DNA from 3 places in the Enterococcus faecium genome. Region 1 is predicted to be linked to each of the others. Evidence: predicted binding sites of a transcription regulator. Region 1 holds the regulator's gene; each other region holds the start of a gene.

Region 1 (6,087 bases):
AACAGCTATCAATACACCAATCCAAGGAAGTGCTGCTGATATTTTGAAAATCGCGATGATCGAATTGGATAAACGATTAAAAGAAACAGGTCTTCAAGCTACGATGCTGTTACAAGTTCATGATGAACTTGTCTTCGAGGTACCGAAAAAAGAACTTGAATCATTAGATAAATTGGTGAAGGAAGTTATGGAACAAGCTGTTTCTCTTCATGTACCACTGATCACTGACAGCAGTTGGGGAAAAACGTGGTACGAAGCAAAATAAACATTGTTTAAGACAGAGCAATATAATGAAGGTGAAAAGAAAAAATGCCAGAATTACCAGAAGTAGAAACCGTTCGTAAAGGATTGGAACGGTTAGTAGTAGGAAAAACGATTCAAAAAGTTCAGGTCTTGTGGCCCAAGATCATCGAGCAACCAGAGACACCCATCTTTGAGGCTTCTCTTGTTGGCGAAACCATCCAATCCATTGGACGTAGAGGGAAGTTTTTAATTTTTCATCTCGATCATTATGAACTGATCTCACACTTGCGAATGGAAGGAAAATATCAATTTACGAAAGAAAATACACCAATCGATAAACATACGCATGTACTTTTCTTTTTTGAGGATGGAAGCCAACTTCGCTACAACGATGTACGAAAATTTGGTCGTATGACAATCGTCGAAAAAGGAGCAAGTGCAACTTACCGAGGAATCATGAAATTGGGACCTGAGCCTTTGCCAGATAGCTTCTTATTAGCAGATTTCGCAAATGGACTGAAAAAGTCCCACAAAGCAATCAAGCCATTGCTGCTAGACCAACGTCTAGTGACTGGTCTAGGTAATATTTATGTAGATGAAGCATTATGGGAAGCGAAGATCCATCCAGAACAACCGGCGAACACACTGCGCCCCAAAGAGGTAGAACAATTACGTCTATCGATCATTGATGTTTTGGATCGTGCAATAGAAGCCGGAGGTACCACGATTCGCAGTTATTTGAATGCATTAGGAGAATCAGGCGGATTTCAAGTAGCACTGCATGTCTATCAGCAAACTGGCAAACCATGTATACGTTGTGGAACGCCGATCGTGAAAACAAAAGTGGCACAAAGGGGGACGCACTATTGTCCGAATTGTCAAAGGCTAAAAATCGCAAAGTAGGATTTGTTTTAGGTTTGACGGGTGGAATAGCTACCGGTAAAAGTACGGCAGCCAAAGTCTTTCAGTCTCATGGATTTCCTTTGATCGATGGCGATGTGATTGCCAGAGAAACTGTTGAGCCTGGAACGCTTGCTCTGAGGAAAATTGTATCAGTGTTTGGCCAAGAGGTATTGCAGCCTGATGGGCAACTAGATCGAGGGAAACTTGGGATGATTGTTTTTCCATCAAAGGAAAAACGGCAAAAACTTGATCAGCTATTAGATCCGTTTATCCGAAAAGCGATAAAAGATCAAATCGCCTCTCTAAGTTCCAATCATCCTTTAGTAATTGTAGATATCCCATTGCTCTACGAAGGTCATTATGACCACTATATGGATGCAGTAGCTGTCGTTTATACTACGCCAGAAACTCAGCTTCAGCGTTTGATGAAACGTAATCAACTGACGCTAGAACAAGCGCAGCAGAGAATTAGTAGTCAACTTCCAATCGAAGAAAAAAAGCAGCGTGCGGATATTTTGTTCGACAACAATGGAACAAAAGAAAAACTTGTGGGACAAATCGAAAATTGGCTTTTTGCTAATCGCTTTCTTTGAGTATCTGTGTCAATTTTGCTATCCTGAGTATATAGAAAGTGAGGGATAGCGATGGGATCATTAAAAAATCAAAAGGATAAAGTCGTAGGTAACGCAAAAGAAAAAATCGGCGAGATGCTCAATAAAGAAAATCTAATCGATGAAGGTCGTACGCAATCAGAAACAGCAGAAGAAAAAGAAAAGCAGTACCAAGCAAGAATCGATGAAATAGAAGACCAGCAGGCAGAAGAAGAAGCGAAGCGGCAAGATTTGACTCAAGAACGAAAAAATCCGACACCTGATCGTAGTAAAACACCGCTCCCAGAAAGTGACCACATTCCCGATGAGCAAAAAATCGAGGAACAGCGAATGAAACACTATACAGGAATCGAAGAGAAGTTATAAAATAGTAAAAAATCGAGATGTGACTTGAAGCAGATGAGAAGGTGTTCATCTGCTTCAAGTTTTTTGTGCTAGATGACTAAATCAGCTTTTGTGTAAGTTATTTCTCAGTAATCAAGGTGATCAGTATTGGAAAATTGAAATTTAGTAAGGACAGGGGACACAATTACGCATGAAAGTAGAAAAAATTGTTCTTATATCCGTGTTTTTTGGGTAGGACAGTCGCGTTTGTGATTTGTTTCGTGTTATAATACAACTAGTTGTAAAGAAAGACACATCCTTTATATAAAATGCGATGCAAGAGGTGAGACAAAATGAGATGTCCCAGATGTCAACATAATAATTCACGAGTAATCGACAGCCGTCAAGCAGATGATGGACGTGCGATCCGTCGCCGTCGCGAATGTGAGAATTGTTCGTTCCGATTCACTACATTTGAACGAATTGAAGCTGCTCCGTTATTAGTAATCAAGAAAAACGGGGAACGCGAAGAGTTCAATCGCGATAAAATTTTAAGAGGACTCATCCGTTCAGCAGAAAAAAGACCTGTAGCTATGGAACAAATGGAACAAATCGTCAACCATGTCGAAAACCGCGTACGCAGTCTCGGAGAAAACGAAGTATCGACGAATCTAATTGGTGAATATGTGATGGAAGATTTAGTTGATTTAGACGAAATCGCTTATATTCGTTTTGCAAGTGTTTATCGCCAGTTCAAAGATATGTCTGTTTTCTTAAAAGAGTTGCAAGATATCGTGGATAAAGCAAAAGAAAATAATAAAGAGAATAATAAAGAAAACAATTAAGAAACAAAAAGGAGGCATTTCCTTGGAAAATGCTTGGAAAGAGCTTCAACCAAAAAATATTTACCAAGGAAGAAAAGCGGCTCCGCTGAGAGAAGACAGCAAGAACGCCTTGCTGTATCTTTATCAGCCACTAATCGGCGGAGAAGCCTTGAGTATCTATTTCACCCTGTTATCAGAAATCTCTCAAGAATCTGGCAAAGGTCCTGAAGGGATGCATGCAGATCTGCTTAGTAGTCTAGGCTGCGGTATCCCGCAATTTTATGATGCAAGAAAAAAGCTAGAAGGAATCGGCTTACTGGATGTTTATTTTAAAGAAGATAGTGATCTGGGACCTCGTTTTATTTATGAGCTGTTAGAACCACTCATTCCTAAAGCATTTTTCAAAGACTCTGTTCTGGCTTTTCTTCTTCTGGAAAAAGTTGGTGAACGACGATTCCAGAAGCTTACCCAATTGTTTGAACCTAAAAGGCATACAGCAGAGGGATATCAAAAAATCACAAAAAAATTTTTAGATGTTTATCGCTTCAATGAAGCAGTGTACGCTGCTAATCAAGAAAACATCGAATCGCTGAATAAATCTTTTGAAGAATCTGAATCAGTAGCATTACTTGAAGCAGATTCGACATTCGATTGGCAGTTTTTGAATGATTGGCTGGCAAAAAAACATATTGCAAGTCTTGATGATCCAATCATCAAACAAGTCGACATGTATCATCAGCTTTACGGTTTCGATGAATTGACACTTGGCGAACTGATCAGTCAATCTTATGACTTTAGTGAACAAAAAGTATCTGAAAAAGAACTGCAAAAAGCCATTTTGGCAATGCAGAGACGTCCGGTGAAGCAAACAAAAGAAACAGTTGCGGTTTCTGAAAACAGTAATGAACCCTCGTCAAACGAACATTTGACAAACGCAGCGCTTCAGCTGATAAAAGAAGCACAGAGCATTCCACCGATGAAATATCTGGAAGCAATCAAGTCAGAAAAAGGCGGATATGTTTCTAAACAAGAAAACTGGTTACTGCAAGATCTTGTTTCTCAATCAGGTCTTTCCAGTAGCGTGATCAATGTTTTGTTGAATTATGTATTGGTGATCAAAAATAATGCTAGCTTAAATGCTAGTTATGTGAATACAGTGGCAAATGAATGGGCACAAAAGAAAATCGCCACAGCAGAAGAAGCAATTCAGCATATTCGGCAAATAAGCAATCAAGCAAAACAATCAAAACAAAAGAAGCAAACAAATTATCCAAATGGCAAGCGAAATGTTCGGCGGGAAAAGCTTCCTGATTGGGTCAATCAGCCAAAAGATGAAAAACAGATCAGCAGCGAGAAAAAAGCAGAGATTGACCGCCGTTTTAAAGAATACCTGGCAAAAAAGGAGGGTGACATCTAGTGGAAGACGTAGGCAAAGAATTGAAGAGGATCATCAGCAAACGCAATTATCAAGAAAAGTATGCTGAAATGATCGCTGAAGTCTTAAATGATGCGGATGTTCAAGCTTTTCTAAGCGCACACCAAGAAGAATTGACACAAGCGGATATTGAAAAAAGTTACGCCAAATTGTATGAATTCGTGCAAGAAAAGCGTAAATATCAAAAAAACGATCCAACGATGATCGCTCCCGGCTATGAGCCGAAGCTGACATTGAATTTTCATTATGTGGATGTCACTTATGTACCAACGGAAGCATTGTTAGCACGGCAAAGACAAGAAGAAATCAGAAGCCGAGTAAAAGCAATGGATATGCCAAAAGATATTCAATCGGCTTCTTTTGAAAACTTTGAACGTACAGATGGACGAGGATATGCGAGCTTAGAAGCCCTAGATTTTGTAGAGAAATATACTGCTGATCCAAAAGGGTATCATAAAGGACTGTATCTAGTAGGAAGTTTTGGTATTGGAAAAACATATTTATTAGGAGCAACAGCGAGAGAATTAGCGATTGCTGGATTCACCACGACGCTAGTCCATTTTCCGACATTTGCCGTTGAGATGAAACAGGCAATCGGAAAAGATCAAGTGGCAGAAAAGTTAGATGCAGTGAAACGTTCACCTATTTTGATGATCGATGATATTGGTGCAGATGCGATGAGTAGTTGGATACGAGACGAAGTATTCGGTGTTATCCTTCAATATCGGATGCAGGAACAGTTACCAACCTTCTTCTCATCGAATTTTACAATGGATGAATTGGAACAGCATTTGTCCGTCACTCAACGTGGAGATGAAGAGCCGCTAAAAGCGAAACGGATAATGGAACGCATACGTTATTTGACAAAAGAAATCGAAATGACTGGTCGCAACCGACGCAATGGTTGAACAGTTGACAAGTCCAACTGACATTTGACCTAGTAGTAAAAGCAGGTCAGCGAATCATTATATGGACAGAAATGACCGGAGACAATCACCGCAACAAGTAATGCAGAAACTTAAACGGAGGATTTTTTATGAGGGCTATTTTTTCTAGTATATCTGTAGTTGGTCTATTTTTTCTTTTAGCAGGCTGCGGTAGCGCAGATAGCAACACAGGTTCTGTTGATTCGATTGATGCGGGTCAAACAGTAAAAACAAGCAGTACGAAAACGGAGGGACAAAGCATATTTGTTGGAACGATTGAAAGTATCACTCAAGTAGAAGCAGAAGAAGAAACGCTTCAGTTGAAACTCGTCGATGTCATGGCCAAAGAAGATCCAGCGAATATGGGAACGTCATTCAGCAATGACGGAGTGATCTTAAATGCTACTGCTGAAAAAATAAGCGTGGACATAAATGAATTGAAAATCGGTGACAAAGTCCAATTTACATTAGTTGAGATGCCGATCATGACGATGTCTATCCCACCGCAAGTTCCTGGAGATTCGATTATTGATGTTTCATTGAACAAATAACCAACAACATTTTTTCAAAAATAAGAAAATGTTGTTTTATAGAACGAAAAGGTATATTTTTTAAGGAGATATGGGAATTTTTTTATTCCTAGTCTCCTTATTTTATTTGGAAAATGCTATAATTATCTAGAAGGAGTGAAGCTATGAACCATTTAGATTTATCTCAGCGCTTAGCGGCAGTGGGTGACTTTGTTCCTGAATCCGCTCGTTTAGCAGACATTGGATCAGATCACGCTTACTTACCCGTTGCATTGATATTAAGAGGAAAAA
Region 2 (6,087 bases), on a different replicon from region 1:
ACTGCAACCACCAATTTCTTCAATTCTACCCTCATGGCAAATCGGACATATTTCTTCTGCTTCTGATGATTCTAATGAGTCAAGAGTAATTTGATTATCTGCCACCCCTACTACAGGTTCTTCAAATACATTGTCATCTGCTTCAAGTGTCAACACTTGCGAATCCCTGCTACCATCCACATAGACAGTTCCACCTTTAGCACCGCCTTGATACAGATCTTCATAGATCGCAGCTACTTGTTTCACTTGATAACCCTTAGGTGCATTGACTGTTTTTGAGATAGAGCTATCTACCCAACGTTGGATCGTACATTGAACACTCACGTGATCTTTTGGTGAAAGCTCCATGGCAGTGACAAAGAATGGTGGTAGATTATCCGCAGTTTTCTCTGGATTTTTTTCTAAATATTCACTGACTATTTCAGCGTTAACTTCAATGAATTTTCCTAAGCGACCACTTCTAAAATAAGAAAAAGAGAAATATGGTTCTAGTCCGGTTGAAACACCAGCCATAGTACCCGTTGACCCTGTTGGTGCGACTGTTAGTAAATGAGAATTACGAATACCGTATTTTAGAATCGCTTGTCGGATTGATTCCGGCATCTTCTTCATATAACCCGATTCAATAAAACGTTGACGAAGCGCGGTTGTTTCCTCGACTGTTTTGCCTACTAAAAATGGGAAGCTGCCTTTTTCTTTTGCTAGTTCGACGGACGTTTGATAAGCCGTAACAGCAATTTTTTCAAATACTTGATCTACTAAACGGTTTCCATCTTCAGATCCATAGACTTTTTCACAATAAATCAATAAATCTGCCAATCCCATGACCCCAAGTCCAACGCGTCGTTCACCTTTAGCTTGCTGCTCATTTTTTTTAAAAAAGTAAGGCGTCGCATCAATTACATTGTCCTGAAAACGAACACTAGCTCTTACGACATCAGTTAATTTTTCAAAGTCGACAACTTTCGTTTTTTTATCAACCATATTGGCTAAATTAATTGCTGCTAGATTGCATACCGCATAAGGCGTCAATGGCTGTTCCCCACATGGATTGGTTGCAACTACCTTTTGTCCGTAGGCTTGAGCATTGGTCATCTCATTAGCATTATCGATAAAAAATATTCCCGGTTCTGCTGAATACGTTGCACAATAAGTAATCAAATCCCACAATTCGCGAGCCTTGATCGTTTGATGTATTTTTACTTTACGCCCTGTTTCAGCCCATTCTCTGACATCTCCAATTTCCATCCAATGTTGATCATAATCAGCCATTTCACTAGCGTCATAGTCTTCGATTGCTGGAAAGCGTAACTCATAAGTTTGGTCGGTTTCGACAGCTTCCATAAATTCTTTTGTTAAACAGACGGAGATATTGGCTCCGGTCAAGAAATCAGGGTCTTTCACACTGTACGTACCACCCGCTTTTAATTTCTGTTGAGCCGTTTTTAAAAATTTATCCTCCATATCATTTGTCGGATGATCAACCAAAAATTCTAACCATTCTTTTTCATTTGCTGTCAGTGGTTCAAAAGTCAGTTTTTCACTAGCTAATTGGCGCACTGTCGGACTTTGGCTAGTGTGGATCAAATTTTGTAAAATGGCCGGATTCTGAATCTTAGAGATAATGAATTCAAAAATATCTGGATGCCAATCATTCAACATGATCATTTGTGCTCCCCGACGACTCCCGCCTTGTTCAACTAAATTCGTCAAATTAGCTAAGTCATTGAGCCACGAAACTGAACCTGATGATTTCCCATTCACCCCATGGACGATCGCCGATTTTGGCCGTAGCGTTGAACCGTTCGTTCCTACACCGCCACCGCGACTCATAATCTCCATCACTTCTTGACGATGTTTTGCTAGGCCCCCACGAGAGTCATGGATGAATGGCATAACGTAGCAATTAAAGTATGTTACTTCTGAATTCGTTCCTGCACCATAAAGTACACGACCAGCAGGAATGAGATTTTGCTCTGTCAAATGCTGATAAAACTCGGTAAAAAACTGAGCTTTTTTTTCTCCTTCAATATCAGAGATTCCTCTAGCAACACGAGCTGCAATTTGTTCAAAATAAAGTTCAAGCGGTTTCTCAACCTCATTTATATTTCGAATCACTCGTCCTGAAGCAATTTCTTCTGGATCAGTTAACGAGCTTTGAAATTCTTCCTCAATTCGAATTATCAACTGTTCCTTATTGATTTCTTCAATTTTTCCGATCCCTCTTGCTGGATATTGTGGATCAGCATGGGTTGTTAAAATAACCAAATCCCCGACTGTCAAAGTTTTTCCGCTCATATCTTTAAATGCATAGCGATCAAGCATGATTAATCTTGAAATCCCATCAAATGTTTGAGTCATTTCTGCAGTTATCTTAGCGACTTCTTTATAAGAAGAGATATCTTGATTTAATTTTTCTATATATTTTTTAGGATAATCCATTAAATACTACCACCTTTATCATCAACAAACACAACATATTGTGCCCGCCAATGATTATAGCACTATATAAAGTGTAATTCAATCTTGTAATTAATTTTTATTCTGATACAATGAGAACTATTATCAATTAAAACAAGGGAGTTTTCCTAGTGTTACCAACCTCTAATTCACGCTTTCCAATCAGAAGGATTACCACCCTCGCTTTATTTAGTGCCGCCTGTATTGTTGGTAGAATCCTTTTTAATTGGATACCGAATGTACAACCAATGACAGCCATTCTACTTTTACTCGCTTTTTATGGAAGTTATACAGATGCTTTAATCGTTACTTTAGTAAGCTTATTAGGCACGAACCTTTATTTAGGAATGGGTAGTTGGACAATCAGCCAACTGATCGCCTTCAGTAGTATCGTTACGGTTTTTCATTTTTTATCTAACTGTGCCCTGATTAAGCATCACATCTCTATCCAAGCAATCATTGCATTTTTATGTGGCCTTCTTTACGGATTGATCGTATCGAGAGTTGAAGTCTTTATATATCAACTACCTTCTTTTTGGGCCTATTATTTTCAAGGATTATTTTTTGATATCCTCCATGGAACGAGTAATTTAATCTTTTATCTTGTATTAGTTCCTGTGTTTAAACGAATTTTATTACCTGCTATTAATAGTTCGAAAAATAAATTAAATAGTTAGATGAGTATCTAAATCACAATATCTCTTATTAAATTAAACCTATAATTCAAATAGGAAGCCTTGCGTATTATTTAAGATGGTTCTGTTGCAAAGTTTTAAATAAAGAATAAAATCCCTTACGGTATCTATGATTTAAGCTGGGATTCCCAATAATACCTTGATTTCAGTACAGACCGAAAACCCGAAGAGAGTGCCTTCTTTTCGGGTTTTCTTATATAATCCTCGAATGGCTTCCATGCCTTTAATCGTGGTAGAGGCAGTGCGTAAACTTCGATAGAATTTATTGCGTCTCTTTACTGGACGATGGTCTTGTTCAATCAAATTATTCAGGTATTTAATGGTACGATGTTCTGTCCCTTGATAAAAGCCGCCGTATTCTTTTAGTTTCTTAAAGGCACTTGTAATAGAGGGGGCTTTATCTGTGACTACAACCTTCGGTTCATCAAACTGCTTCACTAACCGCTTAAGAAAAGCATACGCTGCTTGTGTGTCCCGTTTTTTACGTAACCAAATATCCAAGGTTAAACCATCTGCATCGATGGCTCGATACATATAATGCCATTTTCCTTTAATTTTGATGTACGTTTCATCCATTTTCCATGAATAAAAGGATTTTTTATTTTTCTTTTTCCAAATTTGATAGAGTAGTTTGCCATATTCTTGCACCCAACGATAAATCGTTGTATGAGAAATGTTAATGCCACGATCATATAAGATTTCTTGAACTTCACGATAGCTAAGGTTATAACGAAGATAGTAGCCCACGGCTACAATAATCACATCCTGCTGAAATTGCTTTCCTTTAAAATGATTCATCGTCATTCCTCCTGCTATCTTTTTCTATTATTCTACCTTATTTGATAGTAGATTTAAAACTTTGCAACAGAACCCTTTTTTATTAGATTTTTTGTTTGCTTCTTCCACCAACCAATCTAATTTGTCGTTAGTTTTTTTCTTAAACACAATCTTTCTTCGTTTGTGTTTAGTCGGCATGGTGTCCCCTGCTTTCTGGTACGGTGTCCCCTCTATCAATTGTTCTCTGTGTTTGATCACTATTCATTGAAAAAATATCAATCATAGATCTAGAATCATCTATCTTTTCACTCTGCATCTGTGCTATTGTCTCTGTTTGGTCATTTGTATTGGCGAATGTCGTAGTATTAATGCAATCTAATACCACCAATGCCCCTAATCTGATAGCAAGCACAAGTATCAATACTGTATAATTTGCTTTTCTAATTGCTGAAGCTTCTTTCCAATCATCGAAGACAAACACTAGTGAGATCCACAATAGAAAAAAATAGAGGCCTAACGCTATAATCACTTTTGTACTCCCCATATCTTCCACTCCTTAAAAAAAATAGTTGTTATGAAAAAGACAATTAAAAATGCTTCCTTTTCTTTACCCGTGGCAAAACAATTTTCCCACGATTTATCCTTACACCGTCTTTTACATAGCAACGATAACTACCATCAGGGGCTAAACAGACTTTTCCAATAGGTACCTCTGTCTTTTTTTTTGTACTTGGTAACTAAAACAATTTCCTCTAATTGGTAAATTGACTGTTTATCAACTACTTTGTTGTCAAATAATGATAAGACCATATTAGGAGCAACTTTAATCCCTAACATGATATTTGATTTTTCATTATCCCAAATCGGATCAACAGTTTTACCTATGGGAAGTGTGATTGATTTCATTGAAATTTCTTGCTGCATGAAAATACTCCCTTCTTCGTTTTTTTATTAACTAAACGTCTATTGTTTACTAAGTAAAAACGTAGAACGAATAATTCGCAGATTTTTGCAACCGGAGATAATCTAACTCCTATGAAGGCCGGATATTCGCTCAATACCTTGGGTATATCTTTGCAAATCCTTCAATGTTTTCAGGCACACCGATAATTCTATCGGTTACTCCAAGCCCCTTATTAGCCTTGCTGATTAACTTGGAGGGGGTTCTACATCCCAAAAATTCATGTATTTAGTTTTAGCTCCTTTTGTACTCGTTATCAGTACGCCAGGAAAGAATGTGTTAGAAAAAATTGCTAATTTAATTAGCAAACAATAGACGTTTAGACAGTTACAACTTCTCCTAGTTGCCTCTTTTAGAACTTTTACCAGCATAGTAATGATCAAGCATCTTCTTCGCGTGTTCACGATCCTCAATCTTCTCAATAAGTTGGTAAATATATAAAGCTCTATTTGTATTCCCCTTTTTATTTATAGACAACCAATTATTCTCTCTTGTAGTCCTGAGTCTTGCTCCTGCACAGGCTCTTTCTGCTATTACGTTGTTTTTCTTGTCAAAGACAAAACGAATTTTGGGATAAATAGTATTGATCCCCACTCTATCCACTTGGACCGGCACCTTTTCACCTCGCTCAAAAAGATAACAATACTTGACCGCAAATCCTTCTTCTAATACCAAATTTGACTGTTCAATAGTTTTATTTTCGTGCTGACTGTCTCCAAATCTTTCTCTCTGACTTCGATTCCAATAGATCCCATTCAAGCACCTCCAGAAATATTAATATATTTTTAAGTGAATTAGTCTTACCTCAAAACAACAAAAAAAGTGATGTTGAATTAATGTCCAACACGACTTATGCCACTGCTTCGGTCATTACCCTTTCCCCTTTCGAAGTCATTATCGTTCCATTTCAAGATGATCAGGATTCGATTTTTAAAAATTTGACATTTATGACCACGTTAGCCAAAGGGCTGTCAGAAAACTTGATTAACAGCTCGCATAATTATACGTCGAACGCCTTATATTCCGGTGAACAGCGATTATGTACCTATATCCTGCAAGGTTCCTATAAGAATTATTTTTTCGATAATCTGACAGATGTGGCCGCTACGATTGGGATTAGCTATCGGCATTTGCTGCGCTTACTGAATAAGTTATGTGATGATGGTATTTTAAAACGGGAAAAACGGAAATTTC
Region 3 (6,087 bases), 770 kb from region 1:
TGATACGCTTGGTCCTGCAATAATGATTTCACCCGTTTCTCCTTTTGAAACAGGTTTACCTTCTTGGACAATAGAAACTTTCGTGTCTTTTTTTACGTAGCCAATCGGTAGTCGGTCATAACTATCTAGTACATGCTGGTCAATCTGAATACTTGAAATAGCTACAGTTGCTTCTGTTGGACCGTAAGTATTATATATCCGTGCATTTGGGAATCGATCAAGTAGACTTTCTGCAGTTTTTTTCGTCAATTCTTCTCCGCAAAATAAAAACATGTCCAATTCCGGCACATTTTCTCCATTGAATGTAGGTTCCATCAAGCAAATATCCATAAATGATGGAGTAGAAACCCACACATTCAACTTCAAGGCTGGCAATGTCGCGAATAATTGACGAAAGTCTTGAACAACTGCTTTATTTAACGGCTTCAGCATTCCGCCAGAAACTAATGCAGGATAAATAGAAAATACCGATAAATCAAAAGAAAATGGCGCTTGGGCTAAGAAATGCATACCAGGCTTGATCCCAAAGTCTTCCATCGTCCATTGAACAAAGCTGACTAGATTATCATGACTGATTTGTACGCCTTTTGGTTCTCCAGTAGTACCAGAAGTAAAAATAATATAAAAATTTTCTGTACCTTTTACGCTATTTCTGGGATAAAATCCTACTGGTATCTTCTTGATTTCTTGAAATTCTTTTTTTGTTATGACAGGAACCGAAGGAATATCTTCTATCCAGTCCCCGATACTGATGACCATAGATGGTTTAGCCACCCGAAAGATCGATAGGATACGCTCCTTGGGTGTATGCTCTTCAATCGGCAAATAGGCATGGCCAGATTTGACAACCCCTAGAAATGAGACAATCATTTCAAACTCCAAATTGCCAAAAACGACAATTGGTCCATCGCCTTCTACCTTTTTTTCTAAATAATAAGCAAGTGCGTCTGATGCTTGTTTCAATTCACCAAAAGTATGCGTCTCATCCGCCTGATAAGCAACTCGATCAGGTTCATTTATTCCCCAATCATCGATTGCTTCAATAATCGTTTTGATTTCCATACTCTTCCTCCTAAAATTCGTTATAGATAAAAGTTCCTCCTTGAATATTTTTATAGTGATACAGATAAATCAGGAACAGCAGTACTGCACTATAAAAAATTGTTCGAATGATGAATTTTCCCCAATAATTCAATTTTGGATTAGAACGCCATTTGTTCATTGGATTCCCTCCTCATATAACCTCACACAAAGTGTAACTAATTTTGACAAAAAGAAACATGTGTCTAGCTTACAGAAACCGTTTTTTTACTAACAGTTTTGTCACATAGCTTTTATAAAAATAGCACATCAAATCACTGCTTTTTTCTTTATAATTTCTCGTACTTTTAAAAAATATAAAAAATAAAGAGGTTGTGACAAAAATCGTGTCACAACCTCTTATTCCAAATAAATGGTATTCAAAATTTAGTTCTATTTATTATCTTGTCTTATTCCGTATATCATTCCTCGATAATCCGACAATATAACTGACTCGTAATGACATAAAGCAAAAGATAGATAAGGATCAATAAGCCACTCACAAGATAAGCCAACCAGTAATCGGCAGTTTTTATATACTGAGTGAAGACATTGATTGCAAATACTGCGTGAGTGATCCCTAATATCATGGGTGGAAAGAAGGTAAGTGCGTTTTGCTCGAAGATCATCCGTCTGATCCTTCTTTGTGGAATCCCCAGCTTAGTCAATAGGTGATAATTTTCTTTTTCTTCCTCTGCTTCTGCTAATTGCCGGACTGTCAAAATACTACCAGTAGCAATAATCACGATCATCCCGACAAATAGTGTGACAAAAATATTGATACCGATTCGCCGATTAACTGCACGCAATTTCGAATAGCTGGAAGAGAAATTCAAACGAGAGCTTTCTTGGCTAAATTGTGCTTCCTTCATTTGGTCATCCGGAAGTTTCTTTGTGCTAATTTCTCCTTGTAGACTTCCATTTACGATATCATAAGAATAATAAACAGCATTGAGCCACTTTATCGACAGGTCATTGCTCAGTCGTTCATCTATTTTTTCATTATTTCCACCTGATACATCTACATTGACTACTTGATAATCCACACCTTTTGCTTTTTCAAAAACGGTATCATCTACAATCAGTACAGGACTTAGATATACCATTGTTTCGTCACCTAATACACTTGGAAGCATTTGTTGAATCTTCAATTCTTGATTATCTGGCAGTCCAATACTAGATCCATATAATGAAATATTCCGAAAAAGAGTTTGCATTTGATCAAGCAAAACAGTATGACCAGGTGATTTCAAAGAAATGTTCGGCAAATCTGGATTAACTTTTCTGAAGGCTTGATATTGTGTTTCCGTGATCAGATTAGCAGTTTGAAACATAGGTTCTTCGAGATTTTGACTATAGATACTCCCAATGACTTTATAATGCAAGGTGATTTCTTTAGTTATCTTCTGCCCTTCCTCTGCTAGAATCGGCTTGATTTTTTTCTCTGTCTCAACATCAAACTGATAGTCCATCGGGGAGGAAACTTTCTCCTGGTAGGATAAAATAGTAGAGATACTAGCCGTGCCGCCAATTGTCATTAAAGAAATTCCGAGAATGACTGTAATCAGAGAATTTGTACGCCAACTTTTGAGCAAATGAACTTGCGTGTTACCCATTATCAAAAAATTGATACCATAGTAATAAATCTTCCATTTACTCAATATGATCAAAAATAACCGAAATGTATAACAGAAAAACAAATAAGTACCGACCACACAAACGAAAAAAATTAAAAAAGGAAAAAAGAAAACTAATGTATCAAGATAATGATAACTGATCATCCATGAAGTGATTTCCCTAAAATGACTAGCTCCAAAATATCCGCTCGTTAAAAGTAGTAACCCGATGACTGCGAGTAATCGGTGCCTTGTCCTGAAGCGCATTGTTGAACTATCTGCTTGTTCTTTTTCTCCAAAACTTCGAATCATTGGATAGCGCCATATTTTCCATATTGAATATACAGATACTGCTAAAAGGATGATGAAAAAAGCAAATAAAGTATCTACTACTGATGGAATGGAGATAAAAAATGGACTAGTAAGATCCATATCCATCATTCGAACCAAAATCATTGAAAAGAGTTTGGAAAAAATAATACCGAGTAATATCCCAGAAATACAGGCGAACAATCCAATTATCATGATTTCTAACACATATATACCTGATATCTGCAGTTTATTCATACCAAAAAGCTGATAGATGCCTATTTCCTTTTGCCTTCTATTCAAGAAAAATCGGTTGGCACTGAATACGAAAAAAAGCAAAACAACAGTAATGATAAATCCACCAAAACTCAATCCACCATCTATCGAAGTATCTTGACTTGCTCTTCTGACTAAAGATTGATCGTAGGTCATTGCGCTGAAGGAATAATAGATCATTACGGATAAAGTCAAACTGAAAAAATAAACAAGATAGCCTCGTGACTGCCGAAAAAAACTTTTAACGGCTAGTTTATACAGCATTCATTTTTCCTCCTCCGCCAATCGTCGCCTGCATGTCTATTACTTTCTCAAAGAACTCTCTTCTTGTCCCTCTTCTGACAACTTCAGAAAAAATCACACCATCTTTAATAAATAAAATTCTATCGCAGTAGCTTGCTGTATATGGATCATGGGTGACTAACAGTATCGTTGCTTTTTCTTTTTGATTCATGGTCTTCAAGTAGTTCAACAATTCTGTAGCCGACTTCGAGTCCAAAGAGCCAGTTGGTTCATCTGCAAAAATCACTTGTGGCTGAACAACAAGTGCTCTAGCAGCTGCAATTCGTTGTCTCTGTCCGACAGAAAGTTCATCGGGATACCGTTTGAGCAGTTCTTCTATATTCAACAATTGAGCTACATGTCTTACTCTCTTTTCCATTTCCTCTTTAGTCATCCGTTCAACTGCTAGGGGCAATAGGATATTGTCTTTTGCATTTAGGGTATCGATCAAATTGAACTCTTGAAAAATGAATCCTAGTTTTTTTCGACGAAAGTCACTGAGCTCACTGTTTTTCATTTTTGTGATTTCTTTTCCTTGGATCGAGACACTGCCCATCGTAGGCAAATTGATCGTGGACAAGATATTCATCAGCGTTGTCTTTCCTGCACCACTTGGGCCCATAATCCCAACAAACTCGCCTTCTTCTACTGTGAATGAGATATTATCTAAGGCTTTGACGGGAGAAAGTTTGCTGCCGTAGCTTTTACTTAGATGTTTCACTTCGATCATCTTTTCCAATTCTTCTCCTCCTCTTTCATTTTTCATTTCTATTTATTTGCATAGTAGCATATCTACGAATAATTTGCTCTTATGTTTTTGTCACTTTTACTTGGACTGAATAAAAAATTTTATTCAATTATTTTATTCAGCAAAATTAAATATGCAAAAAACAAATCCACCAGCTACAAGTTTTCACCTTTTTTCACAATAAAATATACACTACATATAGTATAGAAATCCAATTATACAGCACATTGAATACTATATATAGCCGATATTTAGTTGCTCCTTCCCCGATTTTGTTTTATGATAGACAAGAACAATTTAGCAGGAGTTGAAGATAATGAAAGTAAATTATGAAGAAAAAACTGTCGTTACTCAGCAGCCAGAGACATCCCAGATGAAAGTCATCAAACGCGATGGCCGCCATGTTGATTTCGATGAACAAAAGATCAATGAAGCACTGATCAAAGCAGAAAAGAAAATTCACGGCTCATTATCACCACTTACTTATGAAAAAATTCAAATGATTGCAGACTTGGTTGTCCAAGAAATCAAAAGCCGGTTTGCTGAAAATGTCAAAATCTATGAGATTCAAAACATCGTGGAACATATATTACTAGAAAAAAACGAATATGAATTAGCAGAAGAGTACATCAATTATCGTACCAAACGAGATTTTGCTCGCAGTAAAGCAACAGATATCAACTTTTCGATTGAAAAGCTAATCAACAAGGACCAAACTGTCGTGAACGAAAACGCAAATAAAGACAGTAATGTTTTCAATACACAGCGAGATCTGACAGCCGGGATCGTTGGAAAATCAATCGGACTGAAAATGTTGCCACCACATATAGCAAATGCGCATCAAAAAGGCGATATCCATTACCATGATTTGGATTATCATCCTTATACACCGATGACGAATTGCTGCTTGATTGATTTCAAAGGCATGCTGAACAATGGGTTCAAAATCGGCAATGCCGAAGTCGAATCGCCAAAATCTATCCAGACCGCCACAGCACAAATCTCACAGATTATTGCCAATGTAGCGTCAAGTCAATATGGTGGCTGTTCTGCCGACCGAACAGATGAATTGCTTGCTCCTTTTGCAGAATTGAACTATAAAAAACATCTAAAAGACGCGGAAGAATGGATCGATTCGCCAGAACGCCAAAAAGAATATGCAAAAGCAAAAACCAAAAAAGATATCTTCGATGCTATGCAAAGTTTGGAATATGAAATCAATACCTTATTTACTTCAAATGGACAAACTCCTTTCACTTCATTAGGATTTGGACTAGGAGAAAACTGGTTTGAAAGAGAAATTCAAAAAGCAATTTTACAGATTCGAATCAATGGATTAGGGAGTGAAAAGCGGACAGCTATCTTCCCTAAACTGATCTTCACTTTGAAAAAAGGTGTGAACTTAAACCCTGAAGATCCTAATTACGACATCAAACAACTAGCATTGGAATGTGCAACGAAAAGAATGTATCCTGATATTCTGAATTACGATAAAATCGTTGAATTAACTGGAAGTTTCAAAGTACCTATGGGCTGTCGTTCATTCTTGCAAGGGTGGAAAGACGAAAATGGTCAAGAAGTAAATGTCGGACGAATGAATTTAGGTGTTGTTACATTGAATTTGCCAAGAATCGCGATCGAATCAAAAGGAGATCAGAATAAATTCTGGCAGTTACTGTCTGACCGCTTAGAAATCATGAAAGATGCGCTTCTCTATCGTGTAGAACGTTGTAAAGAAGCCATTCCAGCAAATGCGCCAATTTTATATATGTATGG

The links. Region 1 encodes NrdR, which represses ribonucleotide reductase genes. Its sites were predicted from a motif close to ACACNATATATNGTGT; they were not measured.
Region 2: a site for NrdR is predicted at 2,471-2,486, ahead of PYW34_RS12730 (vitamin B12-dependent ribonucleotide reductase). Genes of this name have one in related genera too.
Region 3: a site for NrdR is predicted at 4,501-4,516, ahead of nrdD (anaerobic ribonucleoside-triphosphate reductase). Genes of this name have one in related genera too.

What each region holds. Positions count from the first base shown of each region.
Region 1 is NZ_CP118955.1:1,114,112-1,120,198, forward strand. Features, by position in the region: gene polA (DNA polymerase I) at 1-265, shown strand, start outside; gene mutM (DNA-formamidopyrimidine glycosylase) at 310-1,146, shown strand; gene coaE (dephospho-CoA kinase) at 1,110-1,739, shown strand; gene PYW34_RS05275 (hypothetical protein) at 1,791-2,123, shown strand; gene nrdR (transcriptional regulator NrdR) at 2,435-2,926, shown strand; gene PYW34_RS05285 (replication initiation and membrane attachment family protein) at 2,949-4,322, shown strand; gene dnaI (primosomal protein DnaI) at 4,322-5,248, shown strand; gene PYW34_RS05295 (hypothetical protein) at 5,377-5,817, shown strand; gene PYW34_RS05300 (tRNA (adenine(22)-N(1))-methyltransferase) at 5,961-6,087, shown strand, end outside.
Region 2 is NZ_CP118956.1:80,218-86,304, forward strand. Features, by position in the region: gene PYW34_RS12730 (vitamin B12-dependent ribonucleotide reductase) at 1-2,442, opposite strand, end outside; gene PYW34_RS12735 (hypothetical protein) at 2,592-3,137, shown strand; gene PYW34_RS12740 (IS6-like element IS1216 family transposase) at 3,270-3,953, opposite strand; gene PYW34_RS12745 (hypothetical protein) at 4,120-4,476, opposite strand; gene PYW34_RS12750 (hypothetical protein) at 4,611-4,856, opposite strand; gene PYW34_RS12755 (hypothetical protein) at 5,233-5,652, opposite strand; gene PYW34_RS12760 (helix-turn-helix domain-containing protein) at 5,730-6,087, shown strand, end outside.
Region 3 is NZ_CP118955.1:1,880,722-1,886,808, forward strand. Features, by position in the region: gene dltA (D-alanine--poly(phosphoribitol) ligase subunit DltA) at 1-1,062, opposite strand, end outside; gene PYW34_RS09200 (teichoic acid D-Ala incorporation-associated protein DltX) at 1,073-1,222, opposite strand; gene PYW34_RS09205 (ABC transporter permease) at 1,503-3,545, opposite strand; gene PYW34_RS09210 (ABC transporter ATP-binding protein) at 3,535-4,302, opposite strand; gene nrdD (anaerobic ribonucleoside-triphosphate reductase) at 4,628-6,087, shown strand, end outside.